One region of the Chitinophaga sp. 22620 genome, then DNA from elsewhere that is predicted to be linked to it. Evidence: riboswitches for the same ligand, from Rfam matches in the RefSeq annotation. Region 1 holds a riboswitch; the other holds the start of a gene.

The links. A riboswitch is a leader RNA that binds a small molecule or an ion and turns the genes downstream of it on or off. The one in region 1 is predicted to bind thiamine pyrophosphate.
Region 2: linked by a shared signal. The riboswitch ahead of ACTJIK_RS08925 (TonB-dependent receptor) and the one ahead of thiS (sulfur carrier protein ThiS) in region 1 are both predicted to bind thiamine pyrophosphate.

The regions. Positions count from the first base shown of each region.
Region 1 covers NZ_JBQEMV010000001.1:659,301-667,207, forward strand. The annotation lists gene ACTJIK_RS02850 (thiazole synthase) at 1-254, opposite strand, end outside; gene ACTJIK_RS02855 (thiamine phosphate synthase) at 280-885, opposite strand; gene ACTJIK_RS02860 (hydroxymethylpyrimidine/phosphomethylpyrimidine kinase) at 897-1,658, opposite strand; gene ACTJIK_RS02865 (thiamine phosphate synthase) at 1,696-2,334, opposite strand; gene thiC (phosphomethylpyrimidine synthase ThiC) at 2,334-4,145, opposite strand; gene thiS (sulfur carrier protein ThiS) at 4,289-4,492, opposite strand; TPP riboswitch at 4,543-4,643, opposite strand; gene ACTJIK_RS02880 (lipocalin family protein) at 4,725-5,210, shown strand; gene ACTJIK_RS02885 (hypothetical protein) at 5,314-5,568, opposite strand; gene ACTJIK_RS02890 (sterol desaturase family protein) at 5,604-6,437, opposite strand; gene dnaN (DNA polymerase III subunit beta) at 6,742-7,860, opposite strand.
Region 2 covers NZ_JBQEMV010000001.1:2,176,953-2,184,859, forward strand. The annotation lists gene argB (acetylglutamate kinase) at 1-167, shown strand, start outside; gene ACTJIK_RS08910 (M20 family metallo-hydrolase) at 170-1,243, shown strand; gene ACTJIK_RS08915 (GNAT family N-acetyltransferase) at 1,250-1,828, shown strand; gene argH (argininosuccinate lyase) at 1,846-3,177, shown strand; gene ACTJIK_RS08925 (TonB-dependent receptor) at 3,286-5,661, opposite strand; TPP riboswitch at 5,752-5,845, opposite strand; gene ACTJIK_RS08930 (single-stranded DNA-binding protein) at 6,030-6,419, shown strand; tRNA gene ACTJIK_RS08935 (tRNA-Met) at 6,673-6,744, shown strand; gene era (GTPase Era) at 6,886-7,758, shown strand; gene der (ribosome biogenesis GTPase Der) at 7,786-7,907, shown strand, end outside.

The DNA.
Region 1 (7,907 bases):
GCGGCGTAAACGGCTTCCCTGGCCGTGCGCACGCCGGAGGTGTTGGGCAGCAGGTGAATGTGCGGATATTGTAATACGTTCAGCATGCCATCCTGCTGCGTGTTGGAAGTATCCACGCGCTTAAGCGCCACGGTTACCAGTTCCGAACCGGAAGCCAGTATGGCCTCTTCCATCATTTTTGACGATCCGAATTTGCCGGTGCCGGTAAACAAACGGCTTTCAAAAGTGCGTCCTGCTATAATGAGCGGGTCCATGATCTTTAATTTTTTTACGCGTGAATCAATTTTGCAACAGCTGCATGATCTGTTCCACCACGGCCTTTTTATCAGGCGCGTTGGTGATGAGCCCGGATACGGCGATGCCATACACGCCGGTGTCCATCAATGCAGGGATGTCTTCCGTCAATATGCCGCCGATGGCCAGCACAGGCAGGTTGCTGCCGATGCCTTTCATGAGCTGCCGGTATCCTTCCAGGCCAAGGATGGGACTAAGCTTTTCTTTGGTGGTAGTGAACCGGAAAGGCCCCGCGCCGATGTAATCCGCGCCGGCATCCGCGTGCATGCGCGCATCGTGGATGGTATTGGCCGTTCCGCCCAGCCAGCAACCGCTGCCTACGATCGTGCGCGCTTCCTGCACCGGCATATCCTGTAAGCCAACATGCAGGCCGTAAGCGCCTATAGTTCTTGCAACGGTGGGATGGTCGTTGATGGAAAGCAGGGCGCCGAATGCGTCGCAGATCTGTTTTGCTTCAAAAGCAATGGCGGATACATCGCCTGATTTCACGCGCAATTGTATCCAGCGGCAACCGGCTTCGCAGGCTGCGCGGATATTTTCCGCATGCGAAGCACCGGGTGTTTGTTGGGAGATGTATAAGAGTCGTTCCATTTTTGTTTGTTTTAAAAAGTATGCTGAACAGCCTGCATCTCGTGCCAGCCCAATAACGACGGGCTGCTTTGCAGGTATTTGTAAGTATAGGCCTTGCCTTCCCGGCAGGCTTCCGCCAGCGACAATCCTTTTGCCAGCGATGCCGTGATGGCGGCGGAAAGCACGCAGCCGGAGCCGTGCTTGGGGAATGCCCCGCCGGAGAGCGGCTCAAGTTCCAGCGCTGTGCCGCCCTCGTACAGCGTATCCCAGCCTGTGCGTTCTGTACGGTGACCGCCTTTCAGCAGCACGGCGCAGTGCCGTGACATCTGCTGCGCGCCCTTTTCCGCATGCGGCTCGCCGCTCATGGCCACGGCTTCGTCGTAGTTAGGCGTGAGCAGGCGCAGGTAGGGAAGCACGGCTTCCCACTGCCTGTAAATAGCGGAATGAAAAACATAACCGGCAGACGCTTTCAGTACCGGGTCGAGGATGAACTGCAGGCCGGGCGTTATTTTGCGCAGGGCCTGGAATACTTCGGCCAGCACGTCGGGATGAGAAACGATGCCCACTTTGCAATACTCGACCGGGAATTTTTCCAGCAGCGGCAATGCCTGGGCAATGATCTTGTCGGCCGGCAGCCATTCCACGCCCAGGAATTCGCTGTCTGTTTGCGCGGTGAGGGCCGTGCAAACGCCCAGCCCGCGCAGCCGGTGCGCTTCAAAGGTTTTGATATCTGCCAGCAAACCCGCGCCACCGCTGGGATCGAGGCCGGCGAGGCTCATTACGTAAGTGGACATATGCGGTGTGTTGTTTTCATTTTTTAATTTGTACAGTTCAGTCTTTCCATGATCCTTTTGCATGAATAAATACTTCCACCGCAAGCGATGGCTCCTGCCAGATGGCTCCCAGCAATGCTGCGCCGCGGAAGCCCATCTGTTTTACTTTGCCGGCATTGGCGGGTTGAATGCCGCCGATACCTATGGCATTGGATGGTATGGAATCAAACTGCCGGGCGGTGTAGCCGGGTTTTGAAATACTGTCGAACACGGGACCGAGGATGAGGTAATCCCAGCCTTTAGGCCAGCAGCCGGTTACAGCGTTGCAAGACGCATCCGTCTTTTCACTCCGCGGACCGGAACCATTTACCGGCGCTTCTTCCATGGCATGAACAGAGGTGCTCACAAAAAATCCCGAATTACGGAAACCGGTTATTTCCCGGGCAGGCACCACCGCGCGGAGCTGCCCGCTGAGATGCAGCCCTTTCAGGCCATAAGGTTCCACCAGCTCAGGATATCCTGCCAGCATAATACGGTTGCGGAAACCGGGCGGAACGCCCTGCAACAGCGATTCGTATTGCGCCGCGCTCCAGCCGGGCTTGCGCAGCAGCAGCGTTTCCAGGCCCGCGGAAAACAGGCTGTACAACACGGCCGCTTCATCCGGAACGGCGCCCGGCGCAGTTACCACCCAGATCATCAGGAATAGATTTCGCCGCCCTGTTCCGCAAATGCTTTGGACTTCTCCGCCATACCTTCCTGCGCTTCCGCAAAATCCCTCACCTCCTGGGAGATCTTCATGGAGCAGAAATGCGGGCCGCACATGGAACAGAAATGCGCCACCTTGGCGTTCTCCGAAGGCAGGGTTTCATCATGGAAAGCCCGCGCTGTATCCGGATCGAGGGAGAGGTTGAACTGATCGTCCCAGCGGAATTCGAAACGGGCCTTGCTCAACGCATTATCGCGGTACTGTGCGCCGGGATGGCCTTTCGCAAGATCTGCCGCATGCGCCGCGAGCTTGTAGGTGATCACGCCCTGCTTTACGTCCTCACGGTCCGGCAGACCCAGGTGTTCTTTGGGCGTTACGTAACACAGCATGGCCGTGCCAAACCAGCCTATCATGGCAGCCCCGATGGCGCTGGTGATGTGGTCGTAGCCGGGAGCAATGTCTGTGGTGAGCGGGCCCAGGGTGTAAAAAGGCGCTTCGTGGCAGTGTTCCAGCTGCTTGTCCATATTTTCTTTGATGAGGTGCATGGGTACATGGCCCGGCCCTTCGATCATCACCTGCACGTCTTCTTTCCAGGCGGTATGGGTAAGCTCGCCGAGGGTTTCCAGCTCCGCGAACTGCGCGGCGTCGTTGGCATCCGCAATGGAGCCGGGGCGCAGGCCGTCGCCGAGGGAAAAGGCCACGTCGTAGGTTTTCATGATCTCGCAAATTTCGGAGAAGTGCGTGTAGAGGAAATTCTCTTTGTGATGCGCAAGGCACCATTTGGCCATGATGGAACCGCCGCGGGAAACGATGCCCGTCATGCGGCGTGCGGTAAGCGGCACGTAGCGCAGCAGCACGCCGGCATGGATGGTGAAATAATCCACGCCCTGCTCGGCCTGCTCGATGAGCGTGTCGCGGAACAGCTCCCAGGTAAGCTCTTCGGCCTTGCCATTCACTTTTTCGAGCGCCTGGTAGATGGGCACGGTGCCTACGGGCACGGGACAGTTGCGGATGATCCACTCGCGGGTTTCGTGGATGTGTTTGCCGGTGCTGAGGTCCATAATGGTGTCCGCCCCCCAGCGGCAGGCCCACACGGCCTTTTCCACTTCCTCTTCGATGGAGGAGGTAACGGCGGAGTTGCCGATGTTGGCGTTTATTTTCACGAGGAAATTGCGGCCGATGATCATCGGTTCGCTTTCCGGGTGATTGATGTTGGAAGGGATGATGGCGCGGCCTTCGGCTACTTCTTTGCGCACGAATTCAGGCGTGATGAAGGCGTTGTGTTTGCCCGTGCCGCGGTGCTGCTGCCAGAGGGAGTTATCGGCCCGGAACTGTTCCTCCGCGCGCTGATTCTCACGGATGGCGATGTATTCCATTTCCGGGGTGATGATGCCTTTGCGGGCGTAATGCAGCTGCGATACGTTGCTGCCGGGCTTTGCCCGGAGCGGCAATTGCAGGTGCTCGAAACGCAGGTGATCCAGCGCGGGATCTGCCAGGCGGGCGCGGCCGTAGGCGGAAGAGAATTCATGCAGCGGCTGCACGTCGCCGCGGCCTGTGATCCAGGGCTGGCGCAGGCGGGGCAAGCCCCGGGCCAGGTCGATCTCGATAGCGGGATCGGTGTAGGGGCCGCTGGCATCGTATACGGTAACGGGCGCGTTCGCCTCGGTTGCGCCGTTGCGGCCGTGCAGGCGTGTATCCGTGAGAGTTATTTCGCGCATGGCCACCTGGATGTTGTGCAGGCTGCCTTTTACATAGATCTTTTGTGAAGCGGGAAAAGGAGCCCGCGTGATGTTCGTGTGCATTTTTGCAGTCTTTTAAAAATGATGGGAATAGCAGGGCCTGTTGCGCGGGAATACACGCAAACGCCCACCTGCATCCCGCCGCTGAAGCGTGCGACGCAACGGATGCCGGGTTTGGGTCCTGAGGCCGGTTACAGGAAAAAAGATCAACCGCCCTGTGTGGCCTGGATGATCGTTACTTCGTCCGCCGGGCGCAGGGTAACAACGCTCCAGCTAAGGCGCGGCACTACTTTCTGGTTGACGGCAACGGCAATGCCCTTGCGGGTTGAGAGCTGAATAAACTGTAAGAGCGCAGCAAGCGTGGTTTCCGGCTGCACCGCATAAAGTTTATTGTTTACAAGCACTTCCATGATTGCAGGAGTTTAGGTGAAACAATAAACTTTAAGGATGTGATGAGAAGGAGTTCAGTATTACTTTTCCCTACGCCAGTGTGAACTGTATCAGGTACTGAGGGTATCATCTCAGTTCCGGCTCAAGGCCGGAACACCCCTAAAGTGGATACAAATCTAAGCGGAAGATTCCCAAATTCCAAATAGCGGGTGTTTAGCATTATCTTTGATAACAACCTGTAAATTCGACCGTATGAATAAATTTTGGATGATGCCGCTTTGCCTGCTGCTCCTGGCTGCCTGCCAGGCGCCGGTGCAGAAAGAAACGGGGGAAGACAGCGCGGCTGCTGCTGCGGACAGTCTTACGGACACGACCGTGATGGAAGGGGATACCGCGGTGGTATTGCCTGCGGACACGCCGGTGCATATCGATTCCACGCTCATTACCGGGCGGTGGATGCAGCCGGTGCCGGGGCTGGACAGTCTTACGCAGGGCATTAATATCCGGAAGAACGGCAAAGCATCTTCCATCAACATGCATACGCTGCTGTACGATAAATGGTCTTTAGTAAAGGATACGTTGTTTTTGTGGAGCCATTCCGAAGGCGTCGAAAATCCTGTTTCAGCGATTGACACACTCCTCGTTAAGTCGCTGGACGATACATCCATGGTATTATTCCCGCTGAAGGCTGCGCCGGGTTACCTTGAAAAATACACGCGCAAGGGGAAAGGGAAATAGGATCAGCACAAGTTCCCCGATCCGGATTCGGGAGGTTCATTCATTTTGGGTACGGTTATTACACCGGCACCCGAAAGGAGGAACTTGAGAGCGCACAAAGTGCTTACAGGTTGTACAACTGCCAAACACCGATGCCCGTGGCTACGATAGAAAGGAACAGGCCAGCTACAGCCATCTGCAGTTCGTCGATATTCTTGCGTGCGATAACCAGGGACACGAGGCAGGCCAAAACTCCCGCTGCGCCAAGGTAAATGGCTGCTTCGGCAGATTTGCTGATGAATGCAAAGGCGGCAGTGATCACACCGATGAAGATGGATGCAAATCCTGCAATCTTAGGCAGACTAGTTGGGTGGTGCATTTTAATTGGATTATATAGTTATCAAATAATTAACCCTACTGTTGTTGAAATCCCGCGCGCTTTTCCGGTACAGGTACGTCCTCCCATGGCGTCTTAAGCAAAGCCCCAATATGCTGGTACCGTTCGTCCTGGTACTCATCCAGCCCGTAACGCAGGCTGGCCGTGTCTTTCACAGTTACGAAGGTGCCGAATAAACGGTCCCAGACAGAAAATATATTCGCATAATTAGAATCCGTTTCAGGCTGGTGGCGGCTGTGGTGCACCTTGTGCATGTCAGGCGACACGATGATCCAGCTCAGCGCTTTGTCTGCCCAATACGGCAGGCGAATGTTCGCATGGTTGAACTGGCTCATGACCGCGCTGATGCTCTGGTAGAACATTACCATCCAGATGGGGATGCCCGTGAGCAGGATGGCTACCAGCAACGCGCCTACGCGGAACAGGCATTCCACCGGGTGATGCCGCAGCGCGGTGGTGGCGTCTACCGCGGTGTCCATATGATGCATTTTATGGAAATGCCACATCCAGGCTATTTTGTGCTGTATGAAATGAACAAGGTATGCGCCGATAAAATCCATCATCATGATGGCGAGCAGGGCATGCAGCCAAAGCGGCATCTGGATGAGGTACAACAGGCCGAACTGTTGTGCCGAGGTAAAGTCCGCCGCTTTTACGATCAGGAAAGCCAGGCCAAGGTTCACAATAGCCGTGGTAAGCGTAAAAAAGAGATTAGTGCCGGCGTGGCGGTATTTGTTGCCGGATAAACGCAAACGTGGAATAGCCCCTTCCAATATCCATAATATTACCAGCCCTGCAACAAGCATAGCGGTACGGTAATAAGAGGGAATATGTTCAAAGAATTCGACCATTTGTTTTGAGAATTGGGGCGTGTAGCCATATCAGTTACGTGAAATCCTGCATTAATCCACTTAGAATTTACGACATTTTGCCCAATTGTGGCGGGTTTCCGGGGGATAATTTCTTCCGGGGAAAAGAAGAAATTCATTCATAGAATACTTTATATAAGAAGAAAGAATTAACTGTTTCTTAAAATGGCGGTTTATTGAACCGATAGTTCAAATGTTTAATATATAGTCGTTTTTAATAACTGTAGTATCCGGGCATAAAAAAGGCCATCCCCTGGATGGCCTTCTGTATTTTTCTGTAATAAGATTAGTTGTTCATCAGCAGCGGCATCACCAGCATGAGCAGGTCTTCTTCATCTGTTTTTTCAACAGGGCGGAGGATGCCGGCTTTAGTGGGGGCGCTGAGGTCGATGGTGATCTCGTCTCCTTCGGCAGCGTGCAGCATTTCGATCAGGAATTTCGCGTTGAAAGCGATCTGCATGTCTTCGCCGTTGTACTGGCAGCTCATGCGTTCGTTACCTTCAAAGGAGAAGTCCACATCCTGCGCGGAGAGCTGCAATTCGGAACCGCTGATGTTGAGGGCCACCTGGTTGGTGCTCTTGTTGGCAAACACGCCTACGCGTTTGAGCGCATTCTGGAAGTCGTTTTTCACGAGGGTGAGGCGGTAAGGATTCTCTTTCGGGATCACTACCTTATAATCCGGGAAACGCGCGTCTATCAGGCGGCAGATCATCTGCGCATTGTCGTGCGTAACAAAAAAGTGGTTGCGGCTGTAGGCCACCTGCAGGGCGCTTTCGTTGTCGGGAATGGCGGATTTGAGCAGGTTCAACGGTTTTTTAGGCACGATGAAGTTGTCTGCCTGCGGGCATTTCACATCCGTGCGGATGTATTTCACCAGCCTGTGCGCATCCGTGGCCACGAAGGTGAGGTTCTCCGGGTTCAGCTCGAAATACACGCCGGTCATTTGCGGGCGCAGATCGTCGTTGCTGACAGCGAAGAGCGTTTTGTTGATGGCGGTGATGAGGGCGGAGGCCGGCATTTCGAACCGGGTAGCGTCTTCCGCGGCGGGCTCTTTGGGGAAATTCTCCGGGTTTTCGCCCATCACTTTATACTTACCGTTGTCTGAAGTGATCTCCACGGCAAAGGAATTGAGATCTATATTGAAGGTAAGCGGCTGTTCCGGCAGGTTCTTCAGGGAATCCATGAGGATCTTGGCGGGAATACAGATGCGGCCGGTTTCCTTGGCTTCCACCTCCAGCTTTACCTTCATAACGGTTTCCAGGTCGGTGGCCACTACAGTCAGCTCATTCTTGTCGATCATGAAGAGGAAATCCTCAAGGATGGGCAATACTGTGTTGGAGTTGATCACACCGCTGATCTGTTGCAATTGTTTTAATAAAGTAGAGGAAGAAACGATAAACTTCATAAGGTTACTTAATTGTTTGCAAATGTAAGGTTAAAGATATAAAGTTT
Region 2 (7,907 bases), 1.5 Mb from region 1:
TTTACCAGCAGCTGCTGGCTGAAGGCGTATTGTCAGACGGCATCCTGCCGAAGCTGGACAACGCATTTGCTGCTATCGAAAGCGGTGTCAAAGAAGTGCTCATCGGCCATGCCGGTGACCTGAAAAGGAACACGACCGGTTCGGTAGCGGGTACCTTAATTTGCTAACTATGTGGAACCAACAACGTTACGAGGATGCAGTGAGGCTGTTGAAAGAATTGATCGCCACGCCGTCCTTCAGCAGGGAAGAAGACGCTACCGCCGCTATACTGGTGCGTTTCCTGGAAGAGCAGGGCGTAAGGCCCGAACGCCACCTGAACAATGTTTGGGCGCTGAACCGGCACTTTAATCCCGGTAAACCGAGCATCCTGCTCAATTCCCATCACGATACCGTAAAACCCAACCCGCAATACACCCGCGACCCTTTTGCGCCTGTTGTTGAAGACGGCCGGCTTTTCGGTCTTGGCAGCAACGATGCGGGCGGTTGCCTGGTGAGCCTTATCGCCACCTTCCTGCATTTTTATGATGCGGAAAACCTGCCTTACAATATCATTTTTGCAGCATCCGCGGAAGAGGAGATCAGCGGGATAAATGGTATTGAAAGTATCCTGGACAAGCTGCCGCCGGTCGATTTTGCGATCGTGGGAGAGCCTACCAAAACCGACCTGGCCGTGGCCGAAAAAGGCTTGATGGTGCTGGATTGCGTGGCGCATGGCAAAGCCGGCCACGCCGCGCGCGACGAAGGCGAAAATGCGCTTTACAACGCCATGGACGACATCAGCTGGTTCCGCACTTACCGCTTCCCCAAAGTGTCTGACACGCTGGGGCCGGTGAAAATGAGCGTGACCGTGATACAGACCTCCAATAAAGCCCATAACGTAGTGCCCGCGGAATGTTCTTTCGTGGTGGACGTCAGGGCTACCGATCAATATTCGCTGGAAGAAATGCTGGAGATCATCCGCGCAAATGTGAAATGCGACGTAACGCCGCGCAGCATGCGGATGAGGCCTTCCTTCATCCCGAAGGAACATGCGCTGGTGCAGGCTGGTATTGGCCTGGGCAAACAGCTTTACGGCTCGCCCACCACTTCTGACCAGGCCTTAATACCCGCCACTTCCGTGAAAATAGGTCCCGGCGATTCAGCAAGGAGCCATACGGCAGACGAGTTCATTTACCTCGACGAGATCCGCCAGGGTATTGACACATATATCCGGCTGCTATCCGTCGTGAATGGCGTAAATTAGCAGGATATGGAACAGCCGGTACTGGAAAACAAACGCGTATTGCTGCGGCCCCTGCAGCCCTCCGATGCGGATGCGCTGCTGGAGGTAGCGCTGGAGCCTTCCCTCTGGGAAGTAGGCCTCACCTGCATCCGTAACCGCGAAGAGCTGGAACGGTATATGCAGATCGCTTTTTCCGAACGCGACCAGGGCCTTTCCATTCCTTATGTGATCATAGACAAAGCGACCGGCAAAGTGGCCGGCAGCACAAGATATTGCGGCATCGCACTGCAGCATAAAAGGACCGAGATCGGGTACACCTGGATACATCCTGGCTTCCAGCGTTCCGGCCTCAACCGCGCCATGAAGTTCGCCATGCTGCAATACGCTTTTGAAGTATGGGGCATGAACCGGGTGGAACTGAAAACCGACGAACGCAACGACAAATCGCGCAATGCCATGCTGGGCATAGGTTGTAAGCAGGAAGGCATTTTACGCCACCACATGATCACCTGGACCGGGCACCTGCGCAACAGCGTGTTTTTTGGAATGCTGAAAGAAGAATGGCCGGAGATCAAAGAAAGGGTCTTTGGGAAATATGATTTTTGAGTTTAAACAGAAGCAGTATGAAACTTTGGCAAAAGGATAAAACAGCACTGGCGGCGGTAGAACAGTTCACCGTTGGCCGCGACCGCGAAATGGACGCATACCTCGCACCCTTCGATGTGCAGGGCTCCCTCGCGCATATCGCCATGCTTGAATCCATCGGTTTGCTTTCCAAAGACGACCTCAGCGTGCTGCAGAAAGAACTGAAGCAGATCTATGCCGAGATCGCCGCGGGGAACTTTGTGCTGGAAGACGGCGTGGAAGACATCCATTCGCAGGTGGAACTTTTGCTGACGAGAAGGGTGGGAGACTCCGGCAAGAAGATCCACAGCGGCCGCTCCCGGAACGACCAGGTGCTGGTGGACCTCAAGCTGTTCCTGCGCCACGAGCTGGAAACCATCGTTCACGAAACAAAATCACTGTTCGACCTGCTGCAAGCGCAGAGCGAAGCGTATAAAAAATATCTCATGCCCGGCTATACGCACCTGCAGATAGCCATGCCATCATCTTTCGGGCTGTGGTTCGGCGCATATGCCGAAAGCCTGGTAGACGACCTCACCATGCTACAGGGCGCTTATAAAGTGGTAAATAAAAATCCCCTCGGATCGGCCGCAGGATACGGTTCCAGCTTCCCGCTGAACCGCACCATGACCACCAGGCTGCTGGGCTTCGAAGCGCTCAACTACAACGTGGTATACGCCCAGATGGGCCGCGGCAAAACGGAAAAGCTCGTAGCCTTTGCCCTTGCAGGCATTGCCGCCACGCTTTCCAAAATGGCGATGGACGCCTGTTTGTTCATGAACCAGAACTTCGGTTTCATCAGCTTCCCTGATGAACTGACGACCGGCTCCAGCATCATGCCGCATAAAAAGAACCCTGACGTATGGGAGCTGATCCGTTCCCACTGCAATAAATTACAGGCGTTGCCGAACGAAATAGCCATGATGACGGTAAACCTGCCTTCAGGCTACCACCGCGACTTGCAGCTGTTGAAAGAGAACCTGTTCCCCGCGTTCACCACGCTGCGTAATTGTTTGCAGATGAGCAAGCTCATGCTGGAAAACATCCGCATCAAAGAAGATATCCTCAAAGACGATAAATATCAATACCTCTTCAGCGTTGAAGTAGTGAACCGCCTGGTGCTGGAAGGCACGCCTTTCCGTGAAGCGTACAAGCAGGTGGGCATGGATATCGAAAAAGGCGGCTTTAAGCCCGATACGGACATTCATCATACCCATGAAGGCAGCATCGGTAACCTGGAGAATGAAGCCGTTAAAGCGCAGATGGACGCTGTTTTGAAAGGGTTTCCTTTCGGGCAGGTGCATGCGGCGATAGAGGCATTGGTGAAGTAATAAAGAACGTAAATAAAGAGGCCGACAGAAAGCGAAAACTTTTTGTCGGCCTCTTTTTATTTTTGAATGGAAATACCGTCGGTCTATGTCGTTTTATCTCGTGAAAAACTAGAAACCGATCCTCACCCCTGTCATAAAATTAAACCTTGCCATCGGCAAATACCCGTTCTGCGCCTTCTGTACGCCCTCTTCGATGTAGGCGTAGGTGAAGCCGTTGGGCACATATTTCACATCGAAGATATTGTTCAGCATCAGTTGCAGCGCCAGTTCCCTGAAGAAAGTTTGCGGAACGGTGTAATTGAACCGCAGGTCGTTCACGAGGTATGACTTAAGGCTGCGCGCGAGGTCGGAAGTATTGTCCAGGTACTGGCGGCCTACGTATTTGCCCAGCCAGTCGATGCTGAGGCCTTTCACGGGGCGCGCGGTAACGGTGTAGCCGAAGATCAGCTCGGGGGAGAAAGAGATGTCGCGGTCTTTGTAAGACACGGTTTTCTGCCCGCCGTTGTCCCAGTCGTCCACGAATTCGGAGAAGTCGGGGATGCGGTTCCTGCTCAATGCTGCGTTGCCCGCCAGGGTAAGCTGCGGGCAAAGGTTGTAATACCCTTCCAGCTCCAGTCCCAGGCGGTAGCTTTCAGGAATATTGGTCCTGGCGTATGCGCCCACGTCGTTGATCCTGCCGGTGAGCACCAGCTGGTTCTTGTAGTTCATGTAATACACGTTGGCCTGGAGGCCTGCGTTCTGTGCATGCAGCACGTAGCCGGCTTCGAGGTTCCGCAGGGTTTCGTGCTCCGGCGTTTCGGTAGCGCTTACTTCGAAGTCGTCGCGGTTCGGTTCCTTGTTGCCGATAGCGAAAGAAGCGTATACATGCTGCTGGTCGTTCAGCTGGAAAGTGAGGCCTGCTTTGGGATTGAAGAAATTGTATTCTTCATTTCTCCGGATACCCGGGTTGTTGCGGAAGCCGTTCAGCTCGTAATTCACGTGCCGGTACTGCAGGTCTGCGAACGCGCGGAGCTTTTCGGTAATGGCCATTTCGCCTTTCCAGTAGATATTGAAATCCGATTTATGCGCATCCAGGTCGTACCAGCGGTGGTCTTTATCGAAGCCGCCGTTCTGCGCCCAGATCACTTTTCCGTAATGCTTGCCGTCATAACGGTTCCAGCCGCCGCCTGCGCTCCAGTTGAAGCGGTTCAGCTCCTGGCGGAAAGAAAAGATGCCGCCGTAAAAATGATTGTCCAGCCACAGCTGGCGCACCAGGTCGGTGGTGGTGACGGGTATGCCGTTCACGACGGGCGGTTCCACGCCGAAGTCGGCATAACTTTCACCGTTGCGGTAGTTCTCGTAATAACCGCGGCCGCGGGTGTAATGGAGGGCTACGTTGAAGTTCATATCGGAGCGGAGGGCCTGGTTGAAGAACAGCTGGTAGTGGTCCTGCTGATAGTTGTCCGTTTCGTTGTCGTAGAACTGGCCGGGTTTTGCTGCAATGGCGCCGCTGGGATTGTAAGTGCGGTTGGTGTCCAGGTCGCCCTGGGAGATGCCGTTCCATGCCTGGTAAGTTTTTTCTTTACCGGAGAAAACGTTGAGGCGCACCGCTGTTTTTTTGGAAATATAAGCGGCGGAAGTATAGAAGGATTTCAGGTCGGAAGAAGCCCTGTCCACATACCCGTTGGAAGATATCTTGGACAATCTTGCGTCGAAGGTGAAGTGGTTGTTGATAAGGCCGGAACCCGCTTTCACCGTGGTCTTCCAGGTGTCGAACGAGCCGTAGCCTGCGTTCACTTCGCCGTATGCCTTTTCATTGTAATCGTTGGTGGAAAGGTTGAGCGTAGCCCCGAAAGCGCCGGCGCCGTTGGTGGAGGTACCTACGCCGCGCTGCAGCTGTATGCTGTTCACGGACGATGCGAAGTCGGGCATGTTCACGAAAAAGGTGCCCTGCGATTCCGCGTCGTTGATAGGAATGCCGTTTACCGTTACGTTGATGCGGGTGATATCGCTGCCGCGGACGCGGAGGCCGGTGTAGCCCACGCCTGCGCCTGCATCGGAGCTGGTCACCACGGAGGGCAGCTGGTTCAGCAGCAGCGGCAGGTCCTGGCCGAGGTTCTGTTTGGCGATATCTTCCCTGTTGAGGTCGCTTTTGGTGAAGGGAGCGTTCCTGCCGGCGCGGAGGCTGGCTATTTCAACGGCTTTTACGAAGAGACCGGTTTCGAGGAGGGAGAAGTCGGCAGTGGCAGCGCCGGGTTGCAGCGTATCGCGCAGCGGGCTGAAGCCCAGGAAACTGGCCTGCAATATGGGCGCAGTTTGCGACGGGATAGTGATGCGGTATTGGCCTTTGGCGTTGGTAAAAGTGCTGGGACCGTTCAATATGGCTACGGTGGCGCCTTCGAGCGGTTTGCCGGTGTTCCGGTCCGTTACCGTGCCCGAAACCCTGGTTTGAGCCTGCGCAAAGCCGGTAAGGGCGAGCAGCGCAAGCAGGATCATTGTTTTCATTTTCATCCTGTTTATACACACGTTAATGTTCATGCCCGGTCACGGCGCATGCAGAGCATCCGCCGTCAACTATCGTAAAATAACAGGTAAGGAAACATCGCTTACCTTTCCTAACCAGCATTACCCGGTCCAGGTTCAACGGGTGTGATCTCAGCCTGATAGTAAGGCACCCCGAGGTGAAAAGGGATCTGGAAAAAAGACTGCGATCCGGTTTCTGGTGCAAAGTTAGACACATGGAAGGAATTTGACGGAATTATTTTTCCGGATCAGTTTTTTTCTTATCTTCAGAATGTTAACCGTCATACATCCTGCTTAAATTCCCCTGCACTGCGATTTTTATTTATTGTTAACCTTTAACCATCATTCAGATGATCAAGCTTTCGTTAATCGGGCATCTGGGACAGGATGCTGTGATGAACACCGTCAACGGGAAAAATGTGCTGAACTTTAGTGTAGCGCACAATGAGCGTTTTAAAACTGCCGCCGGCGAAGTGAAGGAACGCACTATCTGGGCGAACTGCGCATTATGGGCGCCGAACTCCATTGGCCCTTATCTTCTCCAGGGAACTTATGTGTATGTGGAGGGCACGCCTTACATGGAAATGTATACGGACAAGAAGGGGCAGCCCGCCGTATCGCTGAAGGTCCGTGTCACGAACGTTCAGCTGCTGGGCGGCAGTCCGCGTTCCGGTGAAAAAACAGGGGAAGGAAAAGAGACCACCGATCCGGAACAACCGATGGACGATCTGCCGTTTTAGAGAAGCGGGAGAGAGGAGCGTACCGCAAGCGCAAAAAACGGTGAGCCAACAGGCGATTTAACGGTTAAAAAAACAAAAAATCTCCTGCCGGACAGCCATGCAATCCACCAGCATTTCCGCGGAACGCCGAAAAATCGAAACAGCTGTAACCCGCCGTGGTACCTGGTTTTCAATGCATAAGCAAATTTTTTTTTCTTTTCCGAGCGAAAAATATTTGGTGGCTTTGAAAATTCTCTTACCTTTGCACCCACATTGCGAGGTAGAGCAGAGGTAGCTCGTCGGGCTCATAACCCGAAGGTCAGAGGTTCGAATCCTCTCCTCGCTACAAAAAATTAAAGGTCCCGCTCAAGGAGCGGGATTTTTTATTTAGGGAAATCAGGTACGCACAAACGCTGTTTTGGCAGGCTTTAACGGCTTTTTTAATTTGTAGTACCTTTGCACCCGAACGCGAACTAAACGATCTCATATGCACCGTGCAGGATTTGTGAACATCTTCGGTAAACCAAACGCCGGAAAAAGTACTTTGCTCAACGCTTTGCTGGGCGAGAAACTGGCTATTGTGTCGCCCAAGGTGCAAACCACCCGCCACCGCATCACCGGCATCGTTACCGAACCCGGCTACCAGATCGTGTTTTCGGATACCCCGGGTATTATTGACCCGAAATATAAAATGCATGAGAAGATGATGGGCGCCGTGAAATCGGCCCTGGAAGATGCAGACGTTGCCCTGCTGCTCATGGATGCAAAAGACGATACTGAAGACACCCTGGCGCTGTTCGATTCGCTTAAGCTCAAAGCCACCAGCATTCTCGTGGTCAACAAAATGGACACGCTGGAAACGGCCGCGCTGGAATCGCTCCGCGAACGGCTGGAAAAATGGGGCAAAGCCAAAGCCATCGTGTTCATCTCCGCCATCCAAAAGAAGGGGCTTGGAGACCTGAAAACCGCCATCCTGCAGCTGTTGCCGGAAAGCGAGCCGTTTTACCCGGAAGATACCCTCACAGACCGCTCCACCCGCTTCTTCGTGGCCGAGCTGATCCGTGAAAAGATCTTCCACCTGTTCGACGAAGAGATACCTTATCATACAGCCGTGCTGGTTACCCAGTTCCAGGAAAAGAACACCCTCACCAAGATCTCCGCGGAGATCATCGTGACGCGGGAAACGCAGAAAGGCATTATTCTCGGGGAAAAAGGAAAAAGCATCCGCGAGATCGGCTCGCAGGCAAGAGTGGATATTGAAAAGTTCCTGGACCGCAAAGTGTTCCTGGAGCTGCATGTGAAAGTTCGCGGCAAATGGCGCGACAACGATACTTACCTGCGTGAGTACGGATTGGTTTAATAAGACATTTTTAAAAACAAGATCAATATGCCTGGTTTTACAGTAGCAATTGTGGGACGCCCCAACGTGGGAAAATCTACACTGTTCAACCGCTTGCTGGAGCAGCGGAAGGCCATTGTGGACGATGTAAGCGGCGTAACCCGCGACCG